3 regions of the Paenibacillus favisporus genome follow, and region 3 is predicted to be linked to each of the others. Evidence: riboswitches for the same ligand, from Rfam matches in the RefSeq annotation. Region 3 holds a riboswitch; each other region holds the start of a gene.
The links. Region 3 has a riboswitch for cyclic di-AMP ahead of ABID47_RS11550 (C40 family peptidase). Riboswitches for the same ligand answer to the same signal wherever they lie in the genome.

Region 1 (9,832 bases), on a different contig from region 3:
TGGGGTTAAACCTCCCGCGTGTATCCGCTGCGCAGTATAAAACAGGTACCGCTGTTTCCAAAAGCCAGCTGAGAGCAGGAGACCTGGTTTTCTTTAATACCCTAGGCGCAGGCGTTTCCCATGTCGGCATTTACATCGGCAACGGAAAATTCGCACACGCGTCCTCTTCGAAAGGCGTTACCATCAGCAAACTGAGCCAAAGCTACTACGCCAACCGCTACGTTGGCGCCAAACGGGTCATGAGTACGGCCAAATACCAAGCTGCGGTTTACAATTGATTATCTCTCGAAAACAATGCATATCCAGAACAACCCGCGCCGCTGATTTTTGCCGAAATCGCCCCGCGGGTTTGTTGTTACTTATTAGACGTAAGAACCACCGAAAAGGTAACAGCATTTCAAAAAATTTTTTTAAACGAGTAAATCCACGGTTTTCTCCTGTTTTTTCCACCCTTGTCATTTCTTTTACCCACTCGGCCAACAAATAAACATCATTTCCTATAAATTTTCCTACAAATCTTCTTTTTCTGTTAGAAACAATTGCCAAAGTCCGATTCCTTTGTTACAATAGTCCCAGCGATAGTAACAACTTTGTAATCTTTACCTGACACAAAGTTGCGAACGAATAAGAAGTAGCAGGGAATTATACATAGTGTAAAAAGTTCATGCCGAATTTCCTCACACTAAGGAAAGCGGGGGAACCAGTTATGGGTGAATTGATCTTGCTTCAGAGGGATCATAGGGGGCCTTCTACCGAATCCTTAAGCTAACCTCGCAGGCGCCGGAAGGGGTATTTTACTTGAAGAAGAAGCTTGCAGCAGCAGTCATGAGTTTCGCCATCGTGCTCACGGTCGGCACAGGAAGCGCTTTCGCGGATTCCAAGATGGATAAAGTGATTGACAGTGCGATCGGAACCAAGTACAGAACGGGCGGAACCACAACAAACGGATTTGACTGCTCGGGATTTACAATGTACGTATTTGATCAATTGGGCATCGATCTGCCCCATCAGTCTGGTTCCCAGTTCAGCATGGGTTCGGCCGTATCCCGCAGTGATCTGAGAGCAGGCGACCTGGTATTCTTTAATACATCGGGAGCCGGAGTATCCCATGTCGGAATTTACGTCGGCGACGGAAAATTCGCACATGCCTCCACTTCTCGCGGTGTGATCATCAGCTCTCTGAGCGACAGCTACTACGTCAACCGCTACGTTGGCGCCAAACGAATCATGAGTACGGATAAATACAAAACCGCCGCCGTCGATTCCGAGGACGTAGATGACGTCCAGTAATGCAGGTAAAGCAAGGGTACGAGATCCCGTAGAATGAGATTTTTGCCGAAATCTCCTTTTGCGGGATTTTTTGCGGACAGAAATGGGTAACCCTTCCATTCCCGCCCGCTACTCCTCATTTACCCCTCTATTCCGAAATTAAACAGATATCTGGGACAATCCGGAATATTTTTTCTCTAATGTTCAAATCCTACAGGGAGGTCTGGAAGGGAGATCTGCACATGAACCTCCAACATGAGAGCTTCATGATCGTCCCGATGACGCGGGAGGATGCTGAGACCGTCTGCGGCTGGGTGTACGAACCTCCATACGATTTATACGGCTGGCTGCCGTGGGATCAGATGGAGGCGCTTGGCGTTGAATTTGGTGATCCTGAGGTGAGGCAAAGCCAATATGTGTCCGTCCTGGATGCTGAACATACCCTGTGCGGGTTCGCGCAGTTCTTTCCCTTGGCAGGCGTGACCCGGCTTGGTGTTGGCATGCGGCCTGATTTATGCGGCCAGGGGCTGGGTAAGAGCTTTATGCAGGCTGTGGTCGGTGCAGCCCGTGATAAACGGCCAGGGGACGAAATCGACCTTGAAGTGCATACATGGAATAAGCGGGCCATCCGGGCTTACGGGAAGTCGGGGTTTGTCATCGCTGATACCTACCCCAAGCTGACCCCAGAAGGTGAACAGCTGTTTCACTGTATGGTCTATGAAGGGATCTAACTTGAAAACTCCATCATCATAAAAATGGTACAAATTTGTGTATTTTTGGTGGCCCCAAGTTTGGATTCGTTTGCTTTTTTGACACAAACTATTTGATGTGATGGCTTGTTCCGTTATAATGAAGGAATGAAGAATGACAGTTTACATAGAAAGGACGAAAACGGATGCAAAAATGGATCATGAGCGGTGTATTAACGATCGCAGTGGTTATGGCAATTGTGCTCATGTTTACGCTTCCAGGCAAAGAGCAGGTGGCGGAAGAAGAGAAGCCGACCATGCCGGAAGTCACGATGGACGCCGCAGCGGCCGAAGCTGTGGTTAAAGACCAAGGCTGCATTAGCTGTCACGGGGATCAGCTTCAGGGTGCCGTAGGCCCGAACCTTCAAAAGATCGGAAGCCAACTGTCCGCTGAAGAGATTTACACCATTATCACTAAAGGTAAGGGCGGCATGCCATCCTTTAAAGACAAGTTGAAAGCTGAAGAGATCGCCAATGTGGCCCAGTGGTTGGCTGAGAAGAAATAACGGTTGTAATGCATACAGAAACACGCTTTGGAAGAACGGGACGTTCATCGCAAAGCGTGTTTTTATTTGCTGCATTATTCTCGTTACCTTTTTTCGCCGGAACGCATTTTTTCGAACAGTTCGTTAAATTGGTGGGCCTCCTTAACATCCAGGGACGTAATCCCGCCCTCATCCCATGAAGTCAAACGCAGCGTCACATTTTTATAATCAATCGTAATAAAGGGGTGGTGGCCAAAAGCCTCTGAAATGGCCGCAACCTCATCCACAAAGGAAATGCCCTTCATGAAATTGGAGAAAACGTATTTGCGCACGATCCAGCGGCCCTCTTCAAGCTCCCAGCCTTCCAGCTTAGACAAATGCGTTTCTACTTCTTCTTGCGTATATACCATTCTTCCGTTCCTCCCTGAAACCTAACATCCCCGAGGTTCACCAGGATGTGTCATTAATGTATGCTCGGGCGAAAAACCTTTACCCATTGTATTCATCCCTGAATGTAATCATGCTTCTCCAAGGAGAGTACATACGAATAATATCTTACCATGGACGGGTTTATAAAATCCATCCGGCCCCAGGGACTATATCAGTGAGACTACGGTCAGCTCCTCGTCGCCGATCAAGAGGTTGATCCGGTGATGGTCCTTGTCATACATCACGACACCGCTTCCAACAGTGATGACAGGTTCGGCTCCCAGCGCATAGAACAAATCCTCCGCCAGCGCCTCATGCACCTCACGTTTCTCTTCGATACCCAGCTGCATCCAATCCTGCTCCGCCATTTCAAAAAATAAATAACTGTCCGGAATTTCCCCGACAGCTGCCGTCAAATCGGTCAATATGCCGTCATAGTCACGACCATGCTTAACACCCATGCCATTCCCTCCATATCGAAGTTTAGTTACTCATACGATCTATAAGCGATTATTGTGAATGGTGAACGCCCTGCTCCATGCGCCCCTGGGTCGGGGCATCAAGTGGGCCATTCGTCACCCGTTTGTGCTGTGATTATTCCCTGCAGGGTATGCTGCTTAGGCTTGATTTTGTAGGACAGATGAACCTTGTCATTTCATTATACCGGAAAATATCCCTTAAAAAAAAAGAGAATGGTGTCGATAAATAATATAAACCGTTTTTTGTGAAAGCGACCATGTTGCAAGGATGTAAACGCGGTCGATTCCGAAAGGATTCAATTCTATTTCTCATGGATGAGGTGTGCAATGGAAATTTCAACGATTGTTGGCCTGATACTCGGTGTGGTTGCAGTCCTAGTCGGCATGGTGCTGAAGGGCGCCCCGATCGTCAGCCTGCTGACGCCCGCCGCTTATGTCATTATTCTCGCCGGAACCGCCGCTACGCTGTTTATCGGCTTTCCGATGTCTGAGGTCAAAAAGTTCCCGAAGCTGTTAAAAATGACCTTCGTCAAACAAAAACTCATGCAGCGTCAAGAGCTCATCACCCTGTTCATGGAGTGGGCCTCCATCACCCGCCGAGAAGGCCTCCTCGCTCTGGAGACCAAGGTCGAAGAAATCGACGACGCCTTCCTGCGCAACGGTATGCGCATGATTATCGACGGTAACGACCAGGAGTTCGTCCGCGACGTCTTGATGGAAGATATTGCGGCGACGGAAGAGCGTCACCGTGCAGGTGCCCTGCTCTTCTCCCAAGCCGGTATGTATGCTCCTTCCCTCGGGGTGCTTGGTGCCGTCGTCGGCCTGATCGCCGCCCTGACCAAGATGGAGAATATGGCCGAGCTGGCCCACGCGATTGGCGCGGCCTTTATTGCGACACTGCTCGGTATTTTTACCGGTTATGTCCTGTGGCACCCGATCGCCAATAAGCTGAAACGCCTGTCCAAAAAAGAAGTGGAGCTCAAGCTCATGATGGTGGAAGGACTGCTGTCGATTCAATCCGGCGTATCCACCATTGCGATCAGCCAGAAGCTCTCCGTCTTCTTAACCCCTTCCGAGCGCGCTCAAATGAATGAGAAGGAGGATGGTTCAGGTGGCCAAGAAGACTAGACATGAACCGCATGAGGAGCATGCCGACGAATCCTGGCTTCTCCCCTATGCCGACCTGCTGACACTGCTGCTGGCCCTGTTTATCGTGCTCTATTCCATGAGCGCCACGGACGCCAAGAAATTTGAGGAAATGAGCCAGGCCTTCAACAATGCCCTCAGCACCGGAAACGGCGTGCTCAATTTCAGGTCGAATTTGCCGATGGATAAAAATATGGACCAGGGCAAAAAAGACTCCCAAGAGAGCATCGTCACGAATAACAATGACAAGAAACAGAAAGCCCAGCTGGCCAAGCAGGAACAGGAAGACCTGGAGAAGCTGAAGCAGCAGCTGGATCAATATATCAAAACGAACGGCCTGACGAACCAGCTGGATACCAAACTGAACCAATCGCAGCTTACGATCACGATCAGCGACAACGCCCTGTTTGCTTCAGGCAGCGCTCAGGTGAAGCCTGAGTCACGCCAGCTGGCGCTCGCCATCAGCAGCATGCTTCAGCAGTTCCCGACGTATGACGTCGTCGTGTCCGGCCATACGGACAATATGCCGATCTCGAACAGCGAGTACGCGTCCAACTGGGACCTGAGCTCCAACCGGGCGCTGAACTTCCTGAAGATTCTGCTCACCAACAAGCAGCTCAACCCGGCCAAGTTCACCTCCACCGCCTTCGGCGAGTTCCGGCCCGTGGCTTCCAACAATACCGCAGCCGGCCGTGCTAAAAACCGCCGCGTCGAGGTATCCATCATCCGGAAGTACCAGAATATCAGCGAGCAAATCCCGGTAACCACGAATAAAAAATAGCATAGCGATAACTAATGGACAGGCTGTTCCCTTTGGATAAAGGGAGCAGCCTTTTTGATAGTAGACGGCACATGTCTCAGGGAATGGGCTAATAGGTTGAAGCCCTCACCCTGTATCAGGCCTGGCCCCTCTCTACCCTAGGCGGTAATTCAGCAGCTGTCCGAGCTCTTCCTTTTCCTGCGGCGTTAAATCCCGCCATTTCCCTTTGCCCAAGGATCCCAGATGGATATTCATAATCCGGATCCGCTGCAGTCGGCGCACCTCGTAGCCGAAGGCGCTGCACATCCGGCGGATCTGCCGGTTTTTCCCCTCGGTCAGTATGATCTTGAACACCCGCTCTGAGATCCGCGTCACCTTGCAGGGAAGGGTCATTTCGCCCAAAATCTTCACCCCGCTGGCCATGCCTGTTAAAAAGGACGGCGTAACCGGCTTGTCTACCGTGACGATGTACTCCTTCTCATGCTTGCCTTCGGCCCGCAGTATTTTATTGACGATGTCGCCGTCACTCGTCAGGAGAATGAGCCCCTCGGAATCCTTGTCCAGCCGGCCGATCGGAAAAATCCGCTCCGAGTGGCCCACGAAGTCCACAATGTTGCCCTTGATATGCTGCTCCGTCGTACTGGTGATCCCAACCGGTTTATTCAGCGCAATATAGACATGCGTCTCCTTCTTCGCCTGCAGGGGCCGGCCGTTGACGCGGACGTCGTCCCCTTCCTCCGCCTGGCTTCCCAACACCGCCTGAACGCCGTTGATCGTCACCTTCCCGCTCTCTACCAGCTTATCCGCTTCACGCCGGGAACAATACCCGGTCTCACTGATATATTTGTTAATTCTCAAAGCTTATAACCCCATCTCATTATGGTTTACCCCGGACAAGAGTTCGGATCATTCCCGTTCTGGTCCTTCCCCATGCTCCGGCTGTGCCACCGGCAGCGTTAACGTAACCTGAGTGCCCTTGTTAACGGCGCTCTCGATCTGAAGTGATCCTTTATGGCCCTCCACAATCCGCTGGCTGACCATCAGGCCAAGGCCAGTCCCGTTTTCCTTGTTGGTAAAAAACGGTTCTCCCACCTTCTCCATCTGGTGCTCAGGAATCCCTACGCCCTCATCTGTAATCGTAATCCCCAGGTGGTCCGGATCCGGCCGGAACAGTTCAATATAGATGACGCCGCCTTCAGGCATCGCCTCCATGGCGTTTTTCAGTAAATTGATAAAGACCTGCTTCAGCTGGTTCTCCTCGCAATGAACGTCCGTCTCGTCCGTCTGGGAGGCCATCACGAACTCAATGCCGTGCAGATTGGCCTGACTGTTCAGCAGCGACAGCACATCCTCTAAAATATCACGAACATTTTTATTTCGGAAGTGCACTGCCTGGGGCTTGGCCAAAATTAAAAATTCGCTCACGATCAGATTGATTCTCTCCAGCTCAGACAGCATGATCTGGTTGTGCTTCGGATCGACGCGGTTGTTATACTCTTGCAGCTGCAGGAATCCCCGCAGCGTCGTGAGCGGGTTGCGGATCTCATGCGCCACCCCGGCCGCCAACTGCCCGACCGTGGTCAGCTTCTCGGACCGGCGGAGCAGCTCGTCCATCCGGTTGCGTTCCGTCATGTCTCTTGAGATGCTGATGAACGATACGACCTTTCCTTCCGGATCCCTGACCGCGGACGTGCTGATACTGACCTCCACGGGGGTCCCGTCCTTCCTGATTCGGACCGTTTCTACTGCCGGCAGCTGTTCGCCCTGCATTAAAGCGTCAAGCCTTGCCTGCACTTCCCCCTCCAAATGGCCGGGAACCAGGTTGATTCGCTTACCGACCACTTCATCGCTTGACCAGCCGTACAGCTTTTCAAAAGCTTGATTCACCTGAAGGATATTCCCCTCAAGGTCCGTCGTATGAATCGCATCCGCCGTCTGCTGGATGACAGACTCCAGATGCTCTTTCACCGAGCGGTTCTCTTCCACGGCCTGCTTGAGCTGGTCGGTATAGCTGCTCAGATTATCGGTCATCGTGTTGATTTTGGCGGCAAGCAATCCGAGCTCATCCTTGCTGTTGATGACGAGCGGCGTATCAAAGCGCCCCTGGGCGACGTTTTTCACTTTACCCAGAATCGCATCGATCGGCCGAATGAAATATCCGGCCTGCTTATAGCTTACAATGACGAATAAAATCAACAGAAAGGCCGAAATCGATATATAAGAGACAAGCTGCTTCTGCAATACCTTGGATATTTGCGCATAATCCATGACGATGCTGATGATGTAGGATGCCTGAGACGCACTGTTCACAGGGATAAAGCTCTTTAACAGCTTTTTACCATCGATGCGCGTTTCATAAACGACATTCGCTCCTGTCTGTGCCGCCTTCTCCACAGCCTGTTTGTCGTTTTCGAGGTCGATATATGTATAGGTACCGTAGCGTATCGGCCGATTATGCAGCTTAGTCTTATCATGGACATATCCTTGTCCGGACATTCGGACGCCCGCAAAGGTCTGCGGATTGATGCAGCTGATTTCAAGAATCTCCCCATTGATTTTCTTCGTTTTGTCGAGCACCTCCTCCGGACTCGGGATATGGGTGCCGATCTGATGGAGGGAATCAGTGCGAATATACGGATCAATGATATAGTTTCGTTTGGCGTCATAATAATAACCCCATTTATCGATTACGTTCGGCTTGGAGTTCGAATATTCAAACGGTCCGGTCCAAAAATGGTCGGCAGCCGCTCCGTACGGAATCGTTACGCGTTCTTGCTCGAAGAGCTGCTTAAACGCCTTATACCAGTATCCCCAGTCTTTGGTGGAGAGACCGAGCTCAGCAGGTTCCGAGGACTTGGCAATGATAATATCATCACCGGTTCGGACCAGCAGGGCGATATGGGTGACTCCCACCTGCTTGCTCAGCTTGGCCAGCTGCTCGTTCGTAATGTTCTGGATATCCGGGTCCAGCTCTTTGGCAGCCAATTTGGCAGCCACATGCAGCAGCTCCCCGATTTGGCGTTCGACCATGCCAGCGCTCTCCTGGCTCTGCTCAATGGAGGCGGCCACCTGCCTGGCGGCCAGCAGCATTTTGCGTTCGCTTTCCCGGCGTAAACTGGCTTGCGTTGTGTACAAACTAAGAATAATATTTAAAAGTAAAATCAGACAGAGTGAACCGGCCATGGTGAGGGACAGTTTCTTCTTCATTGACACATCGGGTCACCTCTAATCTTGCCTTGGCGATAATTGGAATAATCTATTCCATCATACTCTGTAGGCCGATATTTGAAAAGCTTGTCGAAAATGATCGGCTTAACTCGAAATAACGCAGCATGTCCACAACTTATCAACATATTCACAGCACCATTTAATAAATTGGGGATAATTCTGTGCGTAATCAAATAGTTATCCACAATTTTATGCACAGCATGTTAACAATAGAATGCTTGTTCGCTGAATAAGCCGAAATTCGGTATAGGGAGGCACTTTTACGTTGGAAAATCAAACGAAACATCCGCTTCATGTGGATGAGTCTGTGGATAATGATTGTCATGAACACTGGATGCGCGAGGCGATCCACCAAGCCAAATTGGCGGAGGAGTTGGGGGAGGTGCCGATCGGAGCGGTCATCGTCCGCAACGGGGAGATCATCGGGCGGGGCTATAACTTAAGGGAAACGTCCCAGGACGCGACCGCCCACGCTGAGATTGTCGCCATCCGGGAAGCCAGTATCGCCGTACAATCGTGGCGCCTGCTGGACTGCACGCTATACGTCACGCTGGAGCCGTGTCCGATGTGCTCCGGCGCGATCGTCCAGTCCCGCCTCCCGCGGGTCGTCTACGGCACCTACGATCCCAAGGCGGGGTGCGCCGGGACGCTGATGAACCTGCTGCAGGAGCCGCGCTTCAACCACCGCACCGAGGTCATTGCCGATGTGCTGCAGGAGGAATGCGCTGGGCTGCTGACGCAGTTTTTCCGCAAGCTGCGGGGCAAAGCCTGACACAAACAAACAGCCCGGCCAGTAACCCTGGCCGGGCTGTTGTGATTCGTACGGGGGCTGCTTAGTAAGCCGTAGCTCCCATTTTCTCCTGAAGCTGCTCCATCGTAATAACATCCGCTTCTTTTGGAATGCCGATGCTGAAGGTTTGCTTCTCATTGATCTTGCTGTATTGGCTCGTCGCCTCAAGCGACAGCTTCATGTTGTCCTTCGTTTCCGGATCGTTCATTTCCACGTTCATCACAGCACCCTGATAAGCAGGGAAGTTATCTTTATTGATGGCCGTGTTGACTTCGAACTGGTTAACTTTCAGGTAGTTCTTCAGATCGTTCAGACCTTTGCTGATTTCATCCTTGCTGTCGGTCGAGTTCAGATCCTTCTTCATTTGGTCGATATCTTCCTGGTTGACACCAAGCATCTCACGGTACTCATCCTTGCTGATAATATCAAGGATTTTCGGCAGCGCCTTGTTCACCAGAATGTCAGCCGCTTCTTTCACGCTGTCATTGGTTACATAG
Region 2 (9,832 bases), on a different contig from region 3:
GCGTGGTTCACTGAAATGATAACTCCTCCGGCATCTACGACGGCAATACATTGCCTCATGGCATGGATCAATTCATGATAAGAAATGTCGAGTGTGTGCAAAAGCGGTCGCTCCCTGTCTTGGTATTGGTCATAAGCGGGCCCGAATCGCGTTGGAAAGGTAATGTCAGATATGAAGTGAATGATTGCAGGGCGGTTGGATTAGAAAAGGGACTAATGATACAATAAGAGCCATAGGTATGGAAATTCCTAATATAAAGAATACTATACACGTTTTTGCGTCATATTGCAAGCATAAAATTACTTAAATGCGTCGTTTTTTTTGCGACATGACTGGAAGGCGGTTTTTTATGCAATCCATTTACGGACGTATTGAGGCATTGATTAAGCAGAAGGGGATGACCAAAAAGTCGTTTTGCGAGCAGCTTAATATCAGCACGGGGAATTTCGGAGATTGGAAAAGGGGGAAGTCCACCCCGAGCACCAATAAATTGATCGAAATTTCGAGCTTTTTCGGCGTCAGCCTTGACTGGCTGATTCTGGGCAAGGAACCGGGGCCGTATATGGTGAAAGAGCAGCAGGATCCTTATTTGTGGGAAAACGGAAGGCAGTTAAACGAAATGCCGCTATCCGATCACGAGAAGGAGTTTATCAAGGAGTACATCAAGTTTGTGGAATACCGGAAGAACCAGTCCCGCGATCAGTAAGATGGAGGTCAAGTACATACATGGGAACAGAAAAGGCACTTCGCTGCGGCAGAGCAGAGCGGAGTGCCTTTGTGGTGTTGTTAAAGAGGTCACGAGGCGATATGGGAGTCGTTCTCCTGGATATTGACAAGGTCTGTGGGCAGGGAGTCTTTCTCCGCTGTCCATGCGCGCTCCATTTCAGCCGTCCATTTGCCGGCCAACGCTTTGGCGTCGTGAGGCGGAATGCTTAGCGAGCGGGCGGCGAGCTGGATGCATGTGCAGACCGCAGATTGCATATAGCCATAAACGGTGTGGTCGCGGCTGGATCCGAGCTGATAGTTGACATAGGCATGCGCCGTGGCCAGGCAGACGGGAGACAGCTCCTTCTGCGCGAGTTCGTCAAGAACCTTCAGATTGAGCCAGGGGTACAGGGCCTGGGCCAGTTTCAAAAGTCTTCTGCCCCGTTGGCGCACCGCTTCATCATTTTCATGTGCAGCGATTCTTCCGAGGATGTACCGGTCAATCCGGGCGATCTGACGGATATCCCGTTGGTCGGCAGCTGCGTAAATCGCCAGCATGGCCGCGCCGTCTTGGCGGACCAAGCGATTCATCATCGGATGAAGGATGAACCCTTCCAGCTCTTCCTGGCTCTGGATACGCCCTTCTGCAATTCGGGTTTGGAGGTCAAACACATGGCTGAAGCCTCCAACCGACAAGTCGTTATCCAGCGTTTGCACGTAATCGAGCAGTTTGGTGCTTTTGTCGTTCAACACGGTCACCTCCAGATTATTTTATGATAAGAAATATGACGTGAATTGCAGTTTGAAATCTTCGATCACTATTATTTGTAAGTTAATATTACATAAATATAGTGATTTGTCAATGTCAGGGCACTTAATCACTGTTTTTTTGTTTTTTAATGTTATATAATATTACATAAGTGATGTTATAATGCATTTCCCTTTACAATTCGGATGATTTTGTGTATAATAAAAAAGTTCGTTAAATGAACTTTGGATATGCGGTAGTGGTGGAATGGCAGACACGCTATCTTGAGGGGGTAGTGGGCGTACGCCCGTGGAGGTTCGAGTCCTCTCTACCGCATCTATGAACACAGAAAGAAGCTTCCTTGGAGAAATCCAGGGAAGCTTCTTTTTTGCTTATATTGCATTTTCGTATATTTCGGGGTCCCCGCAAAGCAAATGAATTCGGATCGAAGCAAGTGGCGTATATTGAGGGACTGCCTTGCCTATTCGCTTTTTCGGGACTCAAGCAGCTTGCGGATGTCGTTTTCGATTTTGTCCGGCGTTGTTTTGGGAGCATAACGCTTGATGACCCTGCCCTTGGAATCGACCAGGAACTTGGTAAAGTTCCACTTGACCGCTTTCGAGCCTAGCACGCCCGGCGCTTCCCGTGTGAGGTATTGAAACAGCGGATGGGCGTTGCTGCCCTTGACGTCGATCTTCTCAAACATCGGGAACGTGACCCCGTAATTCATCTGGCAGAATTCGCCGATCTCCTCGCTGGTACCCGGCTCCTGATTGGCAAACTGGTTGCTCGGAAAGCCGAGAATTTGAAAATGATGGTCGCGGAACTCGTCGTACAGCTCCTGCAGCCCGCGAAACTGCGGCGTAAATCCGCATTTGCTGGCCGTGTTCACGATCAGCAGCACGTCACCTTCATATTCCTTTAACGATACCTCTTTACCACGCAGCGTGTTCACTTGAAAATCATAGACGCTCACTGCCATCCTCCTCCTTTTTGCTGCTATGAATCATTATCCAGCCGAAGCATTTACCAAGCACGCAATTTAATTTTAAACGATTGAACTTTAATGTCAATGCGGGTATTCCTGCGAGCCAGTGTCCCCAAATGTCCTGTTTTCCATAAATGCGCCAAATCGGGAGCATAAAAGAGGTAGAAGTCAAAAAGCCAAAATGTAAGCGCTAATAAGAGCCTGAATGTTCCAAAATTCGCGGTTCATGATTTTTAGACTGCCTTTACAGCTTGGAAGGAGCGGGTGTATGATTCAGAGCGTATTCAATACAGTTTCCATTACTAATCGCTGAGTTTCCGCAAAAAAGCGCGGAAATCGGGGGAACCAAACGCGTGCCATGGAGCAGCGAACCGGTGTGAGAGTCGGGGGTCTGCTGCCAGCCGCAGGGGTGAATCCCGGCTACGGATGCCATGGATCCGGCCGGGTAGAGCGACTCTCACCGCTCGAATCCGTCAGCTAACCTCGTAAGCGTCGTTTGAGAGAGGAATGATGAAACTTGCGACCCGAATAAACTTTCGGATCACAGGGGGATCAGCTGACCTCTGTGTTTTTTTTACCCTTTTTTAGCTAATTGGAACGAAAGTGAGCATTCATCACAATCACATACACTTATCAATAACGCTTAATTTCGGCCGGAAACGGCCGGGAGCGGGGGAACCACAGCGGCCGCCTGGAATGGAAGCCGCCGGGGTGAATCTTTCTGGTACGGTAAGTACCGGGAGGTAGGGCGACTCTCACGCCCGAATCCGACAGCTAACCTCGTCAGCGTAACGGGAGAGGCAGCACTTGTCGTGCGCATTTTGAATATAGGACGATCCTACTCATATTCGTCCACATTCAAGAAGCCGCGGGAAAGGTCCTTCTTTCCCTGCGGCTTCTTTTGCGTATTCGCTGCTGCCGCACAGGAGGAGCATTTGAAATGGACAACGTCGTTATTGTGACCGCGCCGAATGAGGCGGGACGCAATTTTATCAAGCTGCTGATGTATTGGAAAAGGCCCTTTGCCGTTCTGACCAACAGTGCTCAGGAGGAACGCCTCTTGAGAAAAATGGGGGTGCAGCGGATCATCCGGCTGAATACGAATCACGCGGAGGATTGGGTGGTGCCCGAAATGGAGGTCGGCAAAATCTTTCTGTTTGAAAGCAGCCTCAACCTGACCTGCCGCTATTTGCAAATCTGCCGTCCCTGGACGTCGGAACCGGTATATGTCATTACGCAGAGGGGCAGCTCACCCGGCATTTACCGGGGGCTTGGTGCCGATCACATCATTTATACCTTAAACGGCGAAGTCGGATTTTTACTGAAATAAAGATGATTATAACCACGCAAAGGAGAGACCGGAAACGATGATGGATGTATATATGATACTTGCACTTGCTGCCACCTATGGCGTGTTCTTGTTATTTCTTCATTGGTGCGGCCGAGTGGTGGAAGAAGGGGGCAAAGACCAATGATTGTCGTTGGGGCATTCGCCGTGCTTGTCTTTATCTATTTGGTTTACGCCTTGATCCATCCGGAAAAATTTTGACCGGTATTTTAAATCTGTAAGCCTCAAGGGGCCAAAGCAGAACATGCTCGTAAGAGGGGGAAGCCAGCCTTGGATATTTTGCAAATTTGTATCGTGATTTTCGTGCTCCTGCTGCTCGTGAAGCCGGTAGGCACTTACGTATATCATATGTTCTCCAATGAACCGAACCGGACGGACCGGATCTTCGGCGGCGTGGAAAGAGTTCTATACCGGATCATCGGGCTGAAGCAGCGGGGCAGCATGAATTGGAAAAAGTACGCGCTCAGCATGATCGCAACCAATATCTTTCTGGTAGCGATCAGCTATATATTGCTCAGAACGATGGGCGCCCTACCGGGTAACCCGAGCGGAATCGGCAATATGGAGGCGAGCCTGTCCTTCAACACAGTCATCAGCTTTATGACGAACACGAACCTCCAGCATTACAGCGGGGAGAGCGGCATGTCTTATTTTGGCCAAATGATCGTCATCACGATGATGATGTTCACCTCGGCCGCCTCGGGCCTGGCTATCGCGATTGCTTTTATGCGCGGCATCACCCGCAGGGGTGAGGGACTCGGGAACTTCTTCGAGGATTTTATCAAGGCGCATGTCCGCCTGTTCGTGCCGCTCGCCCTCATCGTGACCCTGGTGCTGGTCGGACTCAAGGTGCCGCAGACGCTGGAGCCGATGCGGGCCGTGCAAACGCTGGGAGGCGGCGTGCAGCAGATTCCGCTGGGTCCTGTAGCCTCGCTGGAATCGATCAAACACCTCGGAACGAACGGGGGAGGTTTCTTCGGCGTCAACTCGGCCCATCCGTTCGAGAACCCGAGCCCGCTGACCAACGTGATCGAAATTCTCAGCATGTGGACGATTTCAGCGTCACTGCCTTACACGTTCGGACGGTTCGCCCGGAACAAGAAGCAGGGCTGGATGATTTTCAGCGTCATGATGACGCTGTTCGTAGCGTTCCTGTGCCTGACGTATTTCTCGGAAAAAGCCGGCAACCCGCTGATCAACCAATTGGGAATCAACAGCTCGGCCGGCAGCATGGAAGGCAAGGAGGTGCGCTTTGGTATCGCGCAGTCCGCGTTGTTCACAACCGTCACCACCGCCGCAACGACGGGGTCGGTCAACAACATGCATGATACGCTGACGCCGCTGGGAGGACTTGCGCCCTTGGCCGAAATGATGTTGAACGTCGTGTTCGGCGGCAAGGGAGTCGGCTTCGTCAATATGATCATGTATGCGATCCTTGGCGTGTTTATCTGCGGCCTGATGGTCGGCCGGACGCCGGAATTTCTGGGCCGGAAGATCGAAGCCCGGGAGATGAAGCTGATCGCGGTGGCGATTCTGATGCATCCCTTCATTATTCTTGCGCCGACGGCGATTTCGTTTATGACGCACCTGGGAACCGACGCCTTCTCAAATCCTTCGTATCACAGCTTGAGCCAGTCGCTCTATGAGTTCACCTCCTCGGCGGCGAATAACGGCTCCGGGTTCGAGGGATTGGCGGACAATACTGTATTCTGGAACGTTAGCACCGGTCTGGTGATGCTCCTCGGCCGATATATTTCGATTATCGCGCTGCTCGCCGTTGCAGGTTCGCTGGCGGTGAAGCAGAAGGTCGCCGAGACTCAGGGCACCTTCCGGACCGACAACAAGCTGTTCGCCGGCATTTTGACCGGTACCGTGCTGCTGATCGGGGCACTGACATTTCTTCCGGTTCTCGTTTTGGGGCCGGTCGCCGAATTTTTAACACTTAACTAAAGAGGTGGAGCAAGTCATGAGCGGACAACGCAAAAGCATGCTGTCTGGCGGCATTGCCAAACAGGCGCTGAAAGACAGCTTTATGAAACTGAACCCGGCCGTAATGATGAAAAATCCGGTCATGTTCGTTGTGGAGGTCGGCACCTTCGTGGTGCTGCTGATGGTTCTTTTTCCTTCTTATTTTCATACCGAGGGACGGATAGGGTTTAATCTGACCGTGTTTCTGATATTGCTCTTCACCGTCCTGTTCGCGAATTTCGCGGAGGCGCTGGCAGAAGGCCGGGGCAAGGCCCAGGCCGATACGCTCAAGAAGAGCAAAAAAGACACGACGGCGAACAAAATCGTGGGCGGCGAAATCAAGGTCGTCAGCTCGGCCGAGCTGCGCAAAGGCGATGTCGTCATCGTCTCCCAGGGCGAGATGATCCCGGGTGACGGGGAAGTCATGGAAGGCCTTGCATCGGTGGACGAATCAGCGATTACCGGCGAATCGGCACCGGTGATCAAAGAAGCCGGCGGCGATTTCAGCTCGGTCACCGGGGGAACCCGCGTCGTCAGCGACCAGATCAAGGTGATGATTAAAAGCGATCCGGGCGAATCGTTCCTGGACCGGATGATATCCCTGGTCGAAGGGGCGGCGCGCCAGAAAACACCTAATGAAATTGCGCTTAACACGCTGCTTACAACACTGACTTTGATATTTCTGATAGTGGTTGTCACGTTGGCACCAATTGCCAAGCATTTCGGCATTTCGCTGGATATCCCGGTGCTGATCTCCCTGCTCGTATGCCTCATTCCGACGACGATCGGCGGGCTGCTGTCCGCCATCGGCATCGCGGGCATGGACCGGGTTACGCAGTTCAACGTGCTGGCCATGTCGGGGAAAGCCGTCGAGGCATCCGGCGACATCAACACAATCATTTTGGATAAAACGGGCACGATTACCTTCGGTAACCGGATGGCGAGCCAGTTCATTCCAGTGGGGGGCGCGGATTACACAGAAACCGCCTATTGGGCAGCTGTCAGCTCGGTTAAAGACGAGACGCCGGAAGGCCGCTCCGTGCTGGAGCTGGTGAAGAAGCAGTCGATGGAGTTACATCCAGAGGCGGATGGAGAGTTTATCGAGTTCAAGGCGGAGACGCGGATGAGCGGCATCGACCTGGTGGATGGGCGGCATGTCCGTAAAGGGGCGGTGGACGCGGTGAAGCGCTGGGTGCAGGCCCAAGGTGGAAGTATTCCGGCGGATCTGGATATGGAATCCGATAAAATCGCGTCGGAAGGCGGTACGCCGCTGGCAATCGCTGTGGACAGCCGTATTTACGGGTTGATTCACCTGAAGGATACGGTCAAACCCGGCATGAAGGAACGCTTTGACCAGCTCCGGCAAATGGGGATCAAGACGATCATGTGTACCGGCGACAACCCGCTGACCGCGGCTACGATCGCCCGGGAGGCGGGCGTCGACGATTTTATCGCCGAGAGCAAGCCGGAGGACAAAATCGCGGTCATCCGCCGCGAGCAGGCCGAGGGCAAGCTGGTCGCCATGACCGGCGACGGCACGAACGACGCGCCGGCGCTGGCTCAGGCTGACGTCGGGCTCGCGATGAACAGCGGCACGGCGGCCGCGAAGGAAGCGGCCAACATGGTCGACCTCGATTCCGATCCGACGAAGATCATCGAGGTCGTGGCCATCGGCAAGCAGCTGCTGATGACCCGCGGCGCGCTCACCACGTTCAGCATCGCGAATGACGTGGCCAAGTATTTTGCCATCATTCCCGCCATGTTCATGGCCGCCATCCCGGAAATGAACGTGCTGAACGTCATGAAGCTCGGCTCGCCGCTCTCGGCGATCTTGAGCGCTTTGATTTTCAATGCAGTCATTATCCCGCTGCTCATCCCGCTGGCGATGAAAGGGGTGGCCTACAAGCCTGTAAGCTCGTCGCACCTGCTCAGCCGCAACCTGCTGATCTTTGGCCTTGGCGGTGTAATTGCGCCTTTTATCGGCATCAAGCTGATTGATCTGGTGGTTCATTTGTGGATTTAGACAGAATGAACTAAAGAAATGGATAAGCGATAGATTATGAAAAAGGGATGATACGATATGAAAACGACAGTGACGACGGCGGTCGGCGAAGAAAAGTGGAGCGGTTCCTTGTGGGGTGTCGCACTGCGCACGAGTCTGGTGCTGATCGTCCTATGCGGGATTGCGTATCCGCTGGTGAGCACCGGCCTGGCCCAGCTGATCTTTCCAAACCAGGCGAGCGGCAGCATGCTAAAGGACAGCACGGGAAAGGTCGTGGGTTCCGAGCTGATTGGCCAGTCCTTTACGGACCCTTCCTTCTTCCAGGGGCGGGTTTCCAGTATTGATTACAAGGCAGAGGGTTCGGGATCGAACAACTATGCCCCGTCCAATCCCGAGCTGCTGAAGCGGGTTCAAGCCTCGATCGCAGATTGGCAAAAGAACAACCCTGACGTGCCAGTCAGCGAGCTTCCGATGGACCTGATCACCAACTCGGGCTCCGGGCTGGATCCCCATATTACACCCGAATCAGCGAAAGCCCAGGTACCGCGGATCAGCAAGCTCCGCGGCGTTTCGGCCGATGAGCTGGACCGCCTCGTTGAGCGGAACACAGAGGGCCGGGACCTCGGCGTATTCGGCGAGAAGCGGGTCAATGTGCTGAAGCTGAACCTGGCCCTGAGCGAGCTCGGCAAGTCCTGATATTTAAAAAAAGCTCCGTATCCATGGAATCCATGAGATACGGGGCTTTTATTGTGTCCGTTGCTATTAACTGAAAATGGTCTGAACCAGAAGGTACACGTTCAGGACAATGATAAATGCCGCCACGACCCAGGCCAATATTTTGACCCAAACCGGATTGACGAATTTGCCCATAAGCTTCTTGTCGCTAGTAAACTTGACCAGCGGAACCACCGCAAACGGCAGCTGGAGGGACAGGATGACCTGGCTCAGAATGAGCAGATCCTCGGTGCCGCTCTCGCCGTAGATGGCCGTCACGATGACCGCCGGGATGATGGCGATCATCCGGGTGATCAGCCGGCGCAGCCAGGACGGCAGCCGCAGGTTCAGGAAGCCCTCCATGACGATCTGTCCGGCGAGGGTGCCGGTCAGCGTCGAGTTCTGGCCTGATGCCAGCAGGGCGACGGCGAACAAAATGCTTCCGAGCGTCGTTCCGAGCAGCGGCGTCAGCAGATGGTACGCATCGCTGATGTCGGCGACCGTAGTCATCCCCGCCTTGTGGAATGTCGCCGCCGAGACGATCAGGATCGCCGCGTTGATGAACAGGGCAAGCGTTAGCGCAATCGTCGAATCCCACGCGGAAAATTTGATGGCTTCCCGCTTGCCCTTGTCGGTGTTTTCGTACTGCCGGGTCTGCACGATCGATGAGTGAAGGTACAGGTTATGCGGCATAACGGTCGCGCCCAGGATGCCGATGGCGATATAGAGCTTCTGATGATCGGTCACCAGATCGGCTGTCGGGATGAACCCGGTGAAGATGCTGGCGGCATCCGGCTTGGAGAGCCACAGATCGATCCCGAAGCACAGTCCGATCGTCACGATCAGCACGATGACGAGCGTCTCGATCGCCCGAAAGCCCTTGTGCTGCAGCAGCAGCACGAGCAGGACGTCGAGGACGGTGATCAGCACGCCGTACAGGATCGGAATCCCGAACAGCAGCTTCAGGGCGATCGCCGAACCGATGACTTCGGCCAGATCACAGGCTGCGATGGCCAGTTCACACAGCACCCACAGACCGATGCTGACCGGCTTGCTGTAATGGCTGCGGCACGCCTGCGCCAGGTCGTGGCCTGTAACGATGCCGAGCTTGCTGCACAGCGACTGGAGCAGGACGGCCATCAGGTTCGACAGCAGGATCACGGCCAGCAGGGAATAGCCGAACCGGGATCCCCCGGCGATGTCCGTCGCCCAGTTTCCGGGATCCATATAGCCTACAGCCACCAGATATCCGGGGCCGACAAAGGCCAGAAATTTGCGAAAAGTCGAGGCGTTCACCGGGACTTTCATAGATTGGTTTACGTCAGACAGCGAAGTTCGTTCCTTCGGTTTCTCCCACGT
Region 3 (9,832 bases):
TCAAGCATAAACGAAGCAAAAATGATTATAAGTACAGCAATTGGCAAAATCATATAAAAGAGTGCCCGCCATGAAAAGTTCTCAACAACCCAACCGGAAAGTGTCGGTCCAATCGCAGGAGCAAAAGCCATCACCAGTCCCACCATACCCATTGCTGACCCGCGTTGTTTAACAGGAAAAATCATTAAAAAGATCGTTTGCATTAAAGGGAGCATGAGCCCATCACTTACCGCCTGTAGAATTCTACCGAATATTAAAATAGGAAAGTTTGGTGCTATAGCAGCCATCAATGTCCCGGACGCAAACAGGCACATGGCCGTAATAAAAAGTCTTCTTGTTGAAAATTTTTCTATTAGAAAAGCTGAAACCGGAATCAACACTCCAGTGACAAGCATGAACCCGGTCGTTAACCACTGAGCTGTATTAGCGGAAATGGATAGATCTTTCATGATTTGTGGCAAAGCAGTATTGAGGAGCGTCTGATTTAACATGGTAACAAATGCACCTGCAAGCATAACGACCACAAGTATAGTCCGTTTAAACGTTGGAAGAGACTGTTCTTTCTCCATGTTGGTTTCCTCCTATCCCGAATGGAATAAATGACACCCATTACAGTGCCTAGCATTATCGATACAGCGATATGAGCTACGGATTTCGTGTTTTCTATACTACAAGTATATTTTTGAACTCATAGTTTACTTGGACTATATTATACTTGATTGAGCAAAAAATCAATCACTAAATATATTCGGAGTATATATTTGAACAGTTAGTATATGGTGTATAATGTTAACAGAAAGGATGATAATGGTGCAGGTGAAAAAATCCGATATATTAATGACGGCTCTCCGTCTTTTTATTGAACAAGGTTATCATGCCACATCGATCCAGGACATTCTTGACCAAACCAATATTTCAAGAGGAACCTTTTATAAACACTTTCAAACCAAAGGAGAACTATTTAGGGATGTACTTGTGTATTCCGAAGAAAAAATGTATGTAGAGCGGGATCAACTTTTAATCGGACAGGATGAAACGAACAAACATATCTTTATTCGTCAGTTAGAAGTTATGATGAACTATCGCATAGAAAAAAAAGTCGATGCCTTGCTCATGGACGCTCTAGTTTCCAACGATAATGAAATTATTGCTTTCTTAAAACAGATCAGGCAACAATGGGCATATTGGTTCTTCACAAGAATGAAGCAGATTTACCCGGAATATCGGGATTATATTGCGGATGCTACCATTTTTTTAACGGGGATTCTGCACAATGCCAACGAAATAAATAATGTTCAAATCCAACCCAAACCCATGATTGAAATTTGCAATTATTGTTTTAATCTAGTAGATGAAGTCCTTCCATTACTCAAACATAAGCGTATACGACTTTTTAATATTGAAGATTTTGAACAGACTTTTCTTAGCATAGGACAAGTAGATTTCCCTTATAATGACCTCATGTTAAGTACTGGGAATTTAAAAAAATTAATTGAGAAACTTCCTGCGAATAACGATAATAAACAGCAAGCCCTTGATTTGTTACAATTTGTACAGAATGAAGCAATGTCTGAGAATCCGCGGAAAGCCGTAATTTCAAGTTGTTTGAAATCTTTAATGAATATAAAAAGTATTATGAATACTGATGAATTGGTAATTTATTTGAATACATTAAAAAAGCTAGGGTTTTATCCTGTAGATTTGAATCCGTAAAGATAGAGTCCGTTTTCCCAGTAAGGAGATTTTTTCGGAATAACATTCCATCGAGACACAGAATCGCACTTGTACATGGGCTTGAGGAATGTACTTGCGGAGCTGCCCGAATTTGAAATCGGCGTTGTATGATTGGAGCTCAATCTTGGAGAAGCCTGACGGAGACAGCGGACAAAGAGCTGTCTCTTTTTATATTAATATGGTTTGCTGAATTCAATTCATTTGGACAACAATACGTTGTCGGGAGCCATACTTATTTATGGGGGGAAGGATTGTGAAATCCACTTCTAGTCGAGCTGGGGTCTAGTCCATTTTTTCATAATTGATGAGGATTTCAAAAAACAACATTTCACTTAAAAATCGGAGAATATGGTGGTAATTATCTAAGGACTTGATTTGTAGCGGTATCTTAGTACAATGGTTTTATGACTACTCAAAAAATGATAAATGATGAGCTCAGAGTCAAAATATTTAAGGCGTTAGCCGATGAAACAAGATTGGACATTATTCGAAATCTATACATCAGCAAGAATGAGATGAATTGTGGAGAAGTCGGCCACATTCGCGATACTACGAAATCAAATACTTCGTATCACTTGCGTACTTTAAAGGAGGCGAAATTGATCAAGGTACGAAAGGAAGCTCAAGCGAAGTATATGAGCATCGATTTGGAAACATTTCAAACTTACTTACCCGGATTTCTGGATACGTTGTAGAAAGAAATTCTCTTTTTTTCTTCATTAGTTCAATAATCATTGAACAATGGAACTAAATTATAAAGGGTGAATAGAATGATCAAATTAACTACTTTATTTTTCCTCATCATGTTTGTTATCGGTACAGATACGTTTTTAATTTCTCCGCTCATCCCCACGCTTCAGAACTTGTTTCATATTCCAACGGAATATTCCGGTTGGATGGTTGGGGCTTATGCTTTAGGTTATGCCATTTTCGCATTAATCGCTGGACCGCTTTCCGATGGATGGGATCGCAAAAAAGTAATGCTTTTTGGCATGGTCTGCTTCTCGGTTTCAACCATATTATGCGGCTTTGCCACAAGTTTTTGGTCGATGTTCGTATTCCGTTTTTTAGCTGGAGTCAGCGCAGCATTTACGGCGCCTCAAGTCTGGGCATCGATCCCTGCTCTGTTTCCAACACCAAAAATAGCCAAAGTATCAGGAATCGTCATGGCAGGCTTAGCTGCTTCCCAAGCGTTCGGCATCCCTATTGGAAGTCTGCTTGCCTCAACCCATTGGTATTATCCTTTCTTTACAATCGGTGCATGTGCACTATTGGTGGCGGTATTCATCTTCTACGCTTTGCCCGAAATGAAACCAAATCATGGCCAACAAACCATAACCAAGACTCCGATCTTCAGTAGATACATCCCCTTATTGAACAGCCGAATGGCGAGAATGGCTTTCCTCGCTCACTTCTTATTTCAGTGTGGATTCTTTGCTGCCTTTTCTTTCATTGGAAAATGGGTGACAGATCGCTTTCATCTTTCAATTGATCAAGCGGGGTACGTGATGTTTTTTCTTGGTCTCGGGAATATAGTCGGAAGCTTCGGCGGTGCCTATGTGATCAAAACGTTTAACCGTTTCAATACGCTAGTTGTGGGCTTTCTTGTCTCTATCGCATGTTTTATTGTTTTGCCTCACTTGCCATCGGTTGCGGCTTTCGAAAGTGTTTACTTTTTCATATTCGTTAACATGGGGATCGCTTTTCCCCTAATATTGGGAATGTTGAATTCATTACATCCAACCATCCGCGGCACGACTTCCAGCTTGGCCAATTCAATCATGTATGCTGCGACAACGCTCGGGTCTTGGATCGCTGGCCTCATTTACGCGGCTTTTAACGGTTTTTCCGCCGTTGGCATGTTTGCGGCTATATGCTTTGCCGGTTCATTGTTATCTTTCATATTCAGCGGTATTTTGACCAGCCAAGCGAAAACAAAGAAGGAGATTGCATCATAAATGCATAGAAGGAACTCATATGGATTTTCTGAATCTTCCGAAATTTAACATCCTAAGTATTTGTGAGAATGAATTTGAATTCCTAATTCAAATGGTGACGAACTCTCCACCTTTGGCTTGCCCTCATTGTGGATGTATAGCCAACCTCTACAAACATGATAGCAGGGAACAGATTTGTATGGACTTGCCTCTTCACGGCAAGCGTGTAGGCCTTCTCATAAAGCGTCAGAGATATTGCTGTAGAGGCTGCAATCGAACCTTTTGGGAACACTTAGACCACACCATAGACAAAAAGCGAAACTGCACCAAACGATTATTGTCTTATATAGAGACGCAAAGCATTAAACGTACGTTTGTTAGCATATCCGAGGATGTTGGATTGCATGAAAAAACAATACGCAACATCTTTCGTGATTACATCAACCGTCTTAGAGAAACGCATCGATATGAAACTCCCAATTGGCTTGGGATTGACGAAATTCACATCATTAAACCAAGATGCGTTGTAACCAACATTGAGGAATGTACTTTGTTGGATGTTTTGCCCAATCGTAACAAGGAAACCGTTGTAGATTACCTCTTACGCCTTCCAAATATAGGACAAATTCGATACGTCACTATGGATATGTGGCAACCGTATAAAGACGCCGTAAGGGCTGTATTGCCAAAAGCGCTTATCATCGTAGATAAATTTCACGTTGTCCGTATGGCAAACCAAGCGTTAGAAACCATTCGTAAGCAGATCCTTGAAGGATTATCGCCAAAAGAACGCCGCGGGCTGATGCCAGGCCGTTTTATCCTCTTAAAACGGGATATAGAGCTTACAGAGAAGGATAGGATTACGCTAGACCTTTGGACAAAGAATCTTCCTTCTCTCGTCACTGCTTATGACTTAAAGGAATCATATTTGGATATTTGGGAATGTGATAGCAGACAAACGGCATTTCTTAAATACAACGAATGGAAAGCTAAAGTACCAACGGAACTGCAGTCCGCTTTTGAACCACTGACAAGGGCTATGAAGAACTGGGAAGAAGAAATATTCGCTTATTTCGACCATCGCATTCCAGATGCTTATACGGAATCTCTAATTCGCCTTATTCGAGTCATTAATCGGTTAAGAAGGGGATACTCTTTTGAGGCCCTAAGAGCCAAGATACTCTTTACAGAGGGACTTAGAAAGCAATGCAAACCCAAGTACCAGAGGCAGTTTGATAGCTACCATCTACAGGAGGAAAACTTCCCGATGTTTAATAAGCCAACTATTGAAGTTGTTCGTGAGCCAGAAGAAATAATCTTCCTGGGAATTGATTTGCCCACCTTGATCGATAAATTGGTGAAGGACGAATTATAAGGTCTCCTCTCATTAAATATGAAAACACGCCTTGATGCATCAACATTTTTCCGTTGGTTTTTCTCACAATTTACGGCAACAGGCATACGCCCCATAGCCGGCTTTTAATAGTCAAAAAGAGATGTCATTGCACTGGATCCATGGTGAGATGATTTCTCTTTTTTGTTTGTCTAGGGTATATTCAGATTTTTGTACGAAAGCAAACATTGAATGAATAAGGTTGTCCTCTAAACTCTGCCCCGGGCAGAGTTTTTGAGAGTGGTCCGGGCAGCCTTCACAAGTTCTTCATAAGTTTTGGGTAGAATGTTTGGAAGCTGAGGATTCAATCCAAATAAAAATATGCAAAGGTGTGTGACAAACTGTGAAAAAAGTATTCATTTTTATTAGCCTTGCAGCAATCCTGGTGCTAAGTGCGTGTGGAAACAAGGATAATGCAAACAATAATACGAACATGGACATGGGCGGCGACCATTCAAATATGGGGGATATGGGCAGCATGAATCATTCGGGTTCTGGTGAGGTTCCTGCAGGGTTAAAAGAAGCTCAAAATCCCACATATAAAGTTGGAGATGAGGTTGTGATCCATGCCAAGCATATGGAAGGCATGGATGGAGCCAAGGCTACAGTGGTCGGTGCCTACGACACAGTGGCTTATGCTGTAACGTATACTCCAACCACTGGAGGTGAACCCGTTCCCAATCACAAGTGGATTATCCAGGAGGAAATAAAGGATGCGGGTAGTGAGCCCTTGCAACCAGGAACTAAGGTGACCATTGAGGCTGATCACATGGAAGGTATGAAAGGCGCAGAGGGCACCATTGACTCTGCTGAAAAAACAACGGTGTATATGGTTGACTACACGCCAAGTACAGGAGGAAACCCCGTTAAGAATCATCAATGGGTAGTCGAAAGTGAACTTTCTAAATAGAAAAGTTTTGAAGCAAAAGAGTGATGTCCATGTGGCATCATATCCAACCAATGCATATTCACGGTGGACCATTTGAAGACGTGCACAAGACGGTGGCAGTCTGATGATGATCTTGGATGTTACCGAATAGGAGAAAGCTCCACCTTTAGGTGGAGCTTTCTTTTTCAACAATACATCCTCAGGTAGACGTTATACCAATGGGTTCTTATTAGAATATTGGGGCGGCCTTTGCTGCGCTCGTATGGTCTAATGCTGAAAATAACCCGGCACTTAGCCTTCCTATGCAAATATTGCAAGAGGTAACAGGGTTGGCATTACCCAGGGAGGAAACAATTAAGGTTTTTTCGCTATCAAATCCAGAAAATTTGAGTGATATATTTAAAAGAGCTGGTTTTAAAAATGTCGACATCCGCTCCGTTCGGCACCTTCAGCGGATTTCATCGATCAAGGAGCTGCTTCTACACCAAAAAGAGATGGCATCCGGCATGATGGGTAAGGGGTTGGTAAGTATTAATGATGAAATACGATCTCGGTTGATATTGAAAATCAAGGAGGCTTTCGAACCCTATGAAGGAAAGCGAGGAATAGAAATTCCTGGAGAGTCCCTTCTGGTTCATGGAACCAAATAAAGATCTTCCCGAAAGGAAGGATATCCTTCCTTTCGGATGGTTTCCCTTCTTTACTTTGGAATGTGTCGTCTGTTCTATTCTATGAAAATACGGAATAAAAATAGACTACACACAACAATAAAGAAAGGGAGAACTACATGCCAAAACCAACTGCATTTAAAGGACTAGGGGTATTTACATTCCTAGCATCTTTCATTATCTCCTTAAAAATCATCCCGTTGTATATGGATGCCCCCCCTTTACCCATGAAAGAGGTACCTGAGCATCAGGTGAAAATAAATGATCCGCTCATCGAAACGGGCCGCCAAAAAACTATAGCGGTTACGTCTTCATTAAAGACAACCCCTTCATCTAAAAGTGTGACAACGCCCCAAGCGTTGAAACAAGATAAAAGCAATCTGCCATCTGATACGAATCAGGCCAATACAAGGTTAGCTACAAAGAATCAAATTACTACTCCAGTTACGAAGAAGTTGCCCCAAAAGAGTAATCCGGTTCATTCAGGTCCACCTCAGGTCCTTATTTACCATACGCACAACCGGGAATCTTGGCTGCCAGAACTCGAGGGGAAGAAGAATCCAAGTCAGGCGTTTGACGCAAAAATCAATGTTACTTTATTAGGAAAAGATTTGGCTTCTAAGTTAACGGCAAAAGGCATGAGTGTCATTCAATCCACCGAAGATTACGCCAGTGAAATCCATAACTTTAATTACGCAAAATCATATGTATATTCCAAGGCTACACTCACTCAGGAACTGTCTAACCATAAATCTATCGAATATGTGTTTGATATCCATCGAGATTCAGAGTCTAAAAATCGTACAACGATCCAATTCAACAATGTTGATTATGCTCAATTATATTTTGTGGTCGGAAGGGATAACTCAAACTGGGAAAAAACAATGCAATTTGCCACTAGGATTCAAAATAAACTAAACAAAAGGATACCAGGAATCTCCAAAGGCATTTATCAAAAGGATCATTCGAGTGGTAATGGTAAATATAATCAATCCCTTGTCGAATCCAGTGCCTTGATAGAAATAGGAGGAGTGGAGAATATGCTGCGAGAGAATTATCGTACGATCTCCATCTTGGCTGATGTCATTCATGAGATTTGGCATGAAGATCATGGTTCGACTGTGTCTTGATAGATAAATACCTTTAACCGATCTGGCAATGCCAGATCGGTTTTTTTGTTTGGCGCCTATATGAATATTTGCCTTGGTTTTTTTCTTGCTCGGAATCAATTCTTTACAAAATTGTTGTTTTTTCTTGTGTAACATGTTCCGTTACTCAGATAAGTAACTTGATTTCGGGATACAGAAATCGACAAACTCTATGTATTTTCGCTGCAACTTCAATAAAATTCAACAAATACCAGTAGGGAAAGGTACGGTTAATGACAATCTTCTAAATTAGGCATTGACAAAAAATCTGATTATATACTACATTATGTAGGGTTACATTTTTTTAATAATTATTGCCGAATTTCTTGAAATTGAAAACGGGGGAACCATTTTGGGGTGAAATATTCTCATTGAAGAATAGAGGGAACCTTCTACCGAACCCTTAGCTAACTCCGTAGGCATCGGAAGGAGAACTACATAGTGAAGAAAGTAATGTTGTCATTGATAGGTGCGGCCATTGTTTTTTCAGCAAGTGCAACCAGTTCCTTTGCCAGTTCCGTTAAACTCGAAAGTGAGGTGGATAAGGTCGTAGGCACTCCTTATCAGTGGGGTGGCACAACAGTGGCTGGTTTTGACTGTTCCGGTTTTATTTTATACATATTTGATAAATTCAATTTAGATTTACCCCGCACATCTAAAACACAGGCTCAAGTCGGAACCCCAGTAGATCGTGAAAACCTTAGAGCAGGAGACCTGGTATTCTTTAATACGGACGGTACGGGAATATCTCACGCGGGTATTTATATCGGCAATAATGAGTTTGCACACTCTTCAAGCAGTAAAGGCGTTACCATTAGCAAATTATCCGATTCATATTATAAAAATCGGTATGTTACAGCACGCCGCGTCGTGAGTCAACAAAGTTACCTGAAAATGATCAGCGAAATTTGATCTAGTCGGGATAAGCCAACTAATTCAAAAATGAAAGCACCGGCTGAAGTCAGCCGGTGCGTTTTGTTGTTTATTCAGGGACGTTGTTCACATTGGGATCAGGCGTATAATTATTTTGATAATCATCATACATCACATCAGTTACCATTCCAGCGGACGCGTGGTGTAAATCGTGGCAATGGAACATCCATTCACCGGGGTTGTCAGCTTCAAAGGCAACTTCATACGTTTCGCCAGGTTTGACGTTCTGCGTGTCCTTCATGATCGGAGATCCTTGAACGGGCTTGCCATTCTTGCTCAAGACCTGGAAGAAATGGCCGTGCAGGTGCATCGGGTGATCGTCCATTTTGGATTGATTTACAAAGGTCACCTTTACCTTATCTCCTCTTTTTACTTTGATTGTATCCGTGTCCGGAAAAACCTTTCCATTGATCGTGTAAACCATCTCTCCATTTCTCATCTCGGTATTTAGATTCATTGTCACGACTTCATCAAAAGTTTGATCCAAAGAAAATGCGGACGCAGACAGGCTTCCGTACTCCTCCAGATCAAAATCGGGAAGTTCTTCGGAGGCATCGGAAGGGTCGGGCTTCGCATTGGAACCTTCGTATTGAATCATGGCTCTCATATTTTGTGCTCGATTATCCTTCGCGTGTTCTTCAAGTAACCAGGTTCCGGGATGATCTGCGGTAAATTCAATGTCATACCGTTCACCGGGAGCAATCGAGACGAATTGATCCTTGATCACAGCCGGGTCATTCACGGGCTGCCCGTCGGATGCAACAACCTTAAAGGAATGACCGTGTAAATGCATCCGGTGCGTGATGTAGCCGGCGTTAATCAACCGAAGTTTTACTTTTTCACCCTCTTTAACGGTAAGCTTATCGATCGCATCACCTGTTTTTCCGTTGATCGTATAAAGGTCATACATACTCATATCATGTCCTGCCATATTCATCCCACCGTTATCCATGTTCATATCTTCAGAACTCATCCATTCATCGAGCACAAGGGTGTAATCGCGGTCAGCTGTATCTTGGGGGTCTTCGACTACAAGAGAACCATACAAGCCTTTGTCCACTTGATTCACACTGTCTTGATGTGAATGGTACCAATAAGTACCCGGTACGGTAGCTTTAAATTCATAGGTG

Region 1: another riboswitch for cyclic di-AMP. It lies ahead of ABID47_RS33390 (C40 family peptidase); the one in region 3 lies ahead of ABID47_RS11550 (C40 family peptidase).
Region 2: another riboswitch for cyclic di-AMP. It lies ahead of ABID47_RS29545 (hypothetical protein); the one in region 3 lies ahead of ABID47_RS11550 (C40 family peptidase).

What each region holds. Positions count from the first base shown of each region.
Region 1 covers NZ_JBEPLV010000013.1:8,387-18,218, reverse strand. Annotated here, with positions in the region: gene ABID47_RS33395 (C40 family peptidase) at 1-278, shown strand, start outside; cyclic di-AMP (ydaO/yuaA leader) riboswitch at 656-795, shown strand; gene ABID47_RS33390 (C40 family peptidase) at 799-1,290, shown strand; gene ABID47_RS33385 (GNAT family N-acetyltransferase) at 1,512-2,000, shown strand; gene ABID47_RS33380 (c-type cytochrome) at 2,165-2,524, shown strand; gene ABID47_RS33375 (4a-hydroxytetrahydrobiopterin dehydratase) at 2,608-2,913, opposite strand; gene ABID47_RS33370 (hypothetical protein) at 3,100-3,393, opposite strand; gene motA (flagellar motor stator protein MotA) at 3,739-4,539, shown strand; gene motB (flagellar motor protein MotB) at 4,523-5,338, shown strand; gene rluF (23S rRNA pseudouridine(2604) synthase RluF) at 5,471-6,175, opposite strand; gene ABID47_RS33350 (ATP-binding protein) at 6,224-8,524, opposite strand; gene tadA (tRNA adenosine(34) deaminase TadA) at 8,811-9,317, shown strand; gene ABID47_RS33340 (hypothetical protein) at 9,379-9,832, opposite strand, start outside.
Region 2 covers NZ_JBEPLV010000008.1:184,438-194,269, forward strand. Annotated here, with positions in the region: gene ABID47_RS29520 (nitrogen regulation protein NR(II)) at 1-101, opposite strand, end outside; gene ABID47_RS29525 (helix-turn-helix domain-containing protein) at 350-706, shown strand; gene ABID47_RS29530 (urease accessory protein UreF) at 796-1,455, opposite strand; tRNA gene ABID47_RS29535 (tRNA-Leu) at 1,707-1,789, shown strand; gene ABID47_RS29540 (glutathione peroxidase) at 1,935-2,429, opposite strand; cyclic di-AMP (ydaO/yuaA leader) riboswitch at 2,739-2,949, shown strand; cyclic di-AMP (ydaO/yuaA leader) riboswitch at 3,072-3,244, shown strand; gene ABID47_RS29545 (hypothetical protein) at 3,382-3,771, shown strand; gene kdpF (K(+)-transporting ATPase subunit F) at 3,913-3,990, shown strand; gene kdpA (potassium-transporting ATPase subunit KdpA) at 4,060-5,739, shown strand; gene kdpB (potassium-transporting ATPase subunit KdpB) at 5,756-7,780, shown strand; gene kdpC (potassium-transporting ATPase subunit KdpC) at 7,838-8,455, shown strand; gene ABID47_RS29570 (Nramp family divalent metal transporter) at 8,522-9,832, opposite strand, start outside.
Region 3 covers NZ_JBEPLV010000002.1:764,626-774,457, forward strand. Annotated here, with positions in the region: gene ABID47_RS11510 (DHA2 family efflux MFS transporter permease subunit) at 1-569, opposite strand, end outside; gene ABID47_RS11515 (TetR/AcrR family transcriptional regulator) at 817-1,713, shown strand; gene ABID47_RS11520 (ArsR/SmtB family transcription factor) at 2,154-2,429, shown strand; gene ABID47_RS11525 (MFS transporter) at 2,505-3,692, shown strand; gene ABID47_RS11530 (ISL3 family transposase) at 3,712-5,046, shown strand; gene ABID47_RS11535 (YdhK family protein) at 5,408-5,974, shown strand; gene ABID47_RS11540 (hypothetical protein) at 6,283-6,603, shown strand; gene ABID47_RS11545 (stage II sporulation protein P) at 6,741-7,751, shown strand; cyclic di-AMP (ydaO/yuaA leader) riboswitch at 8,075-8,206, shown strand; gene ABID47_RS11550 (C40 family peptidase) at 8,211-8,681, shown strand; gene ABID47_RS11555 (multicopper oxidase family protein) at 8,752-9,832, opposite strand, start outside.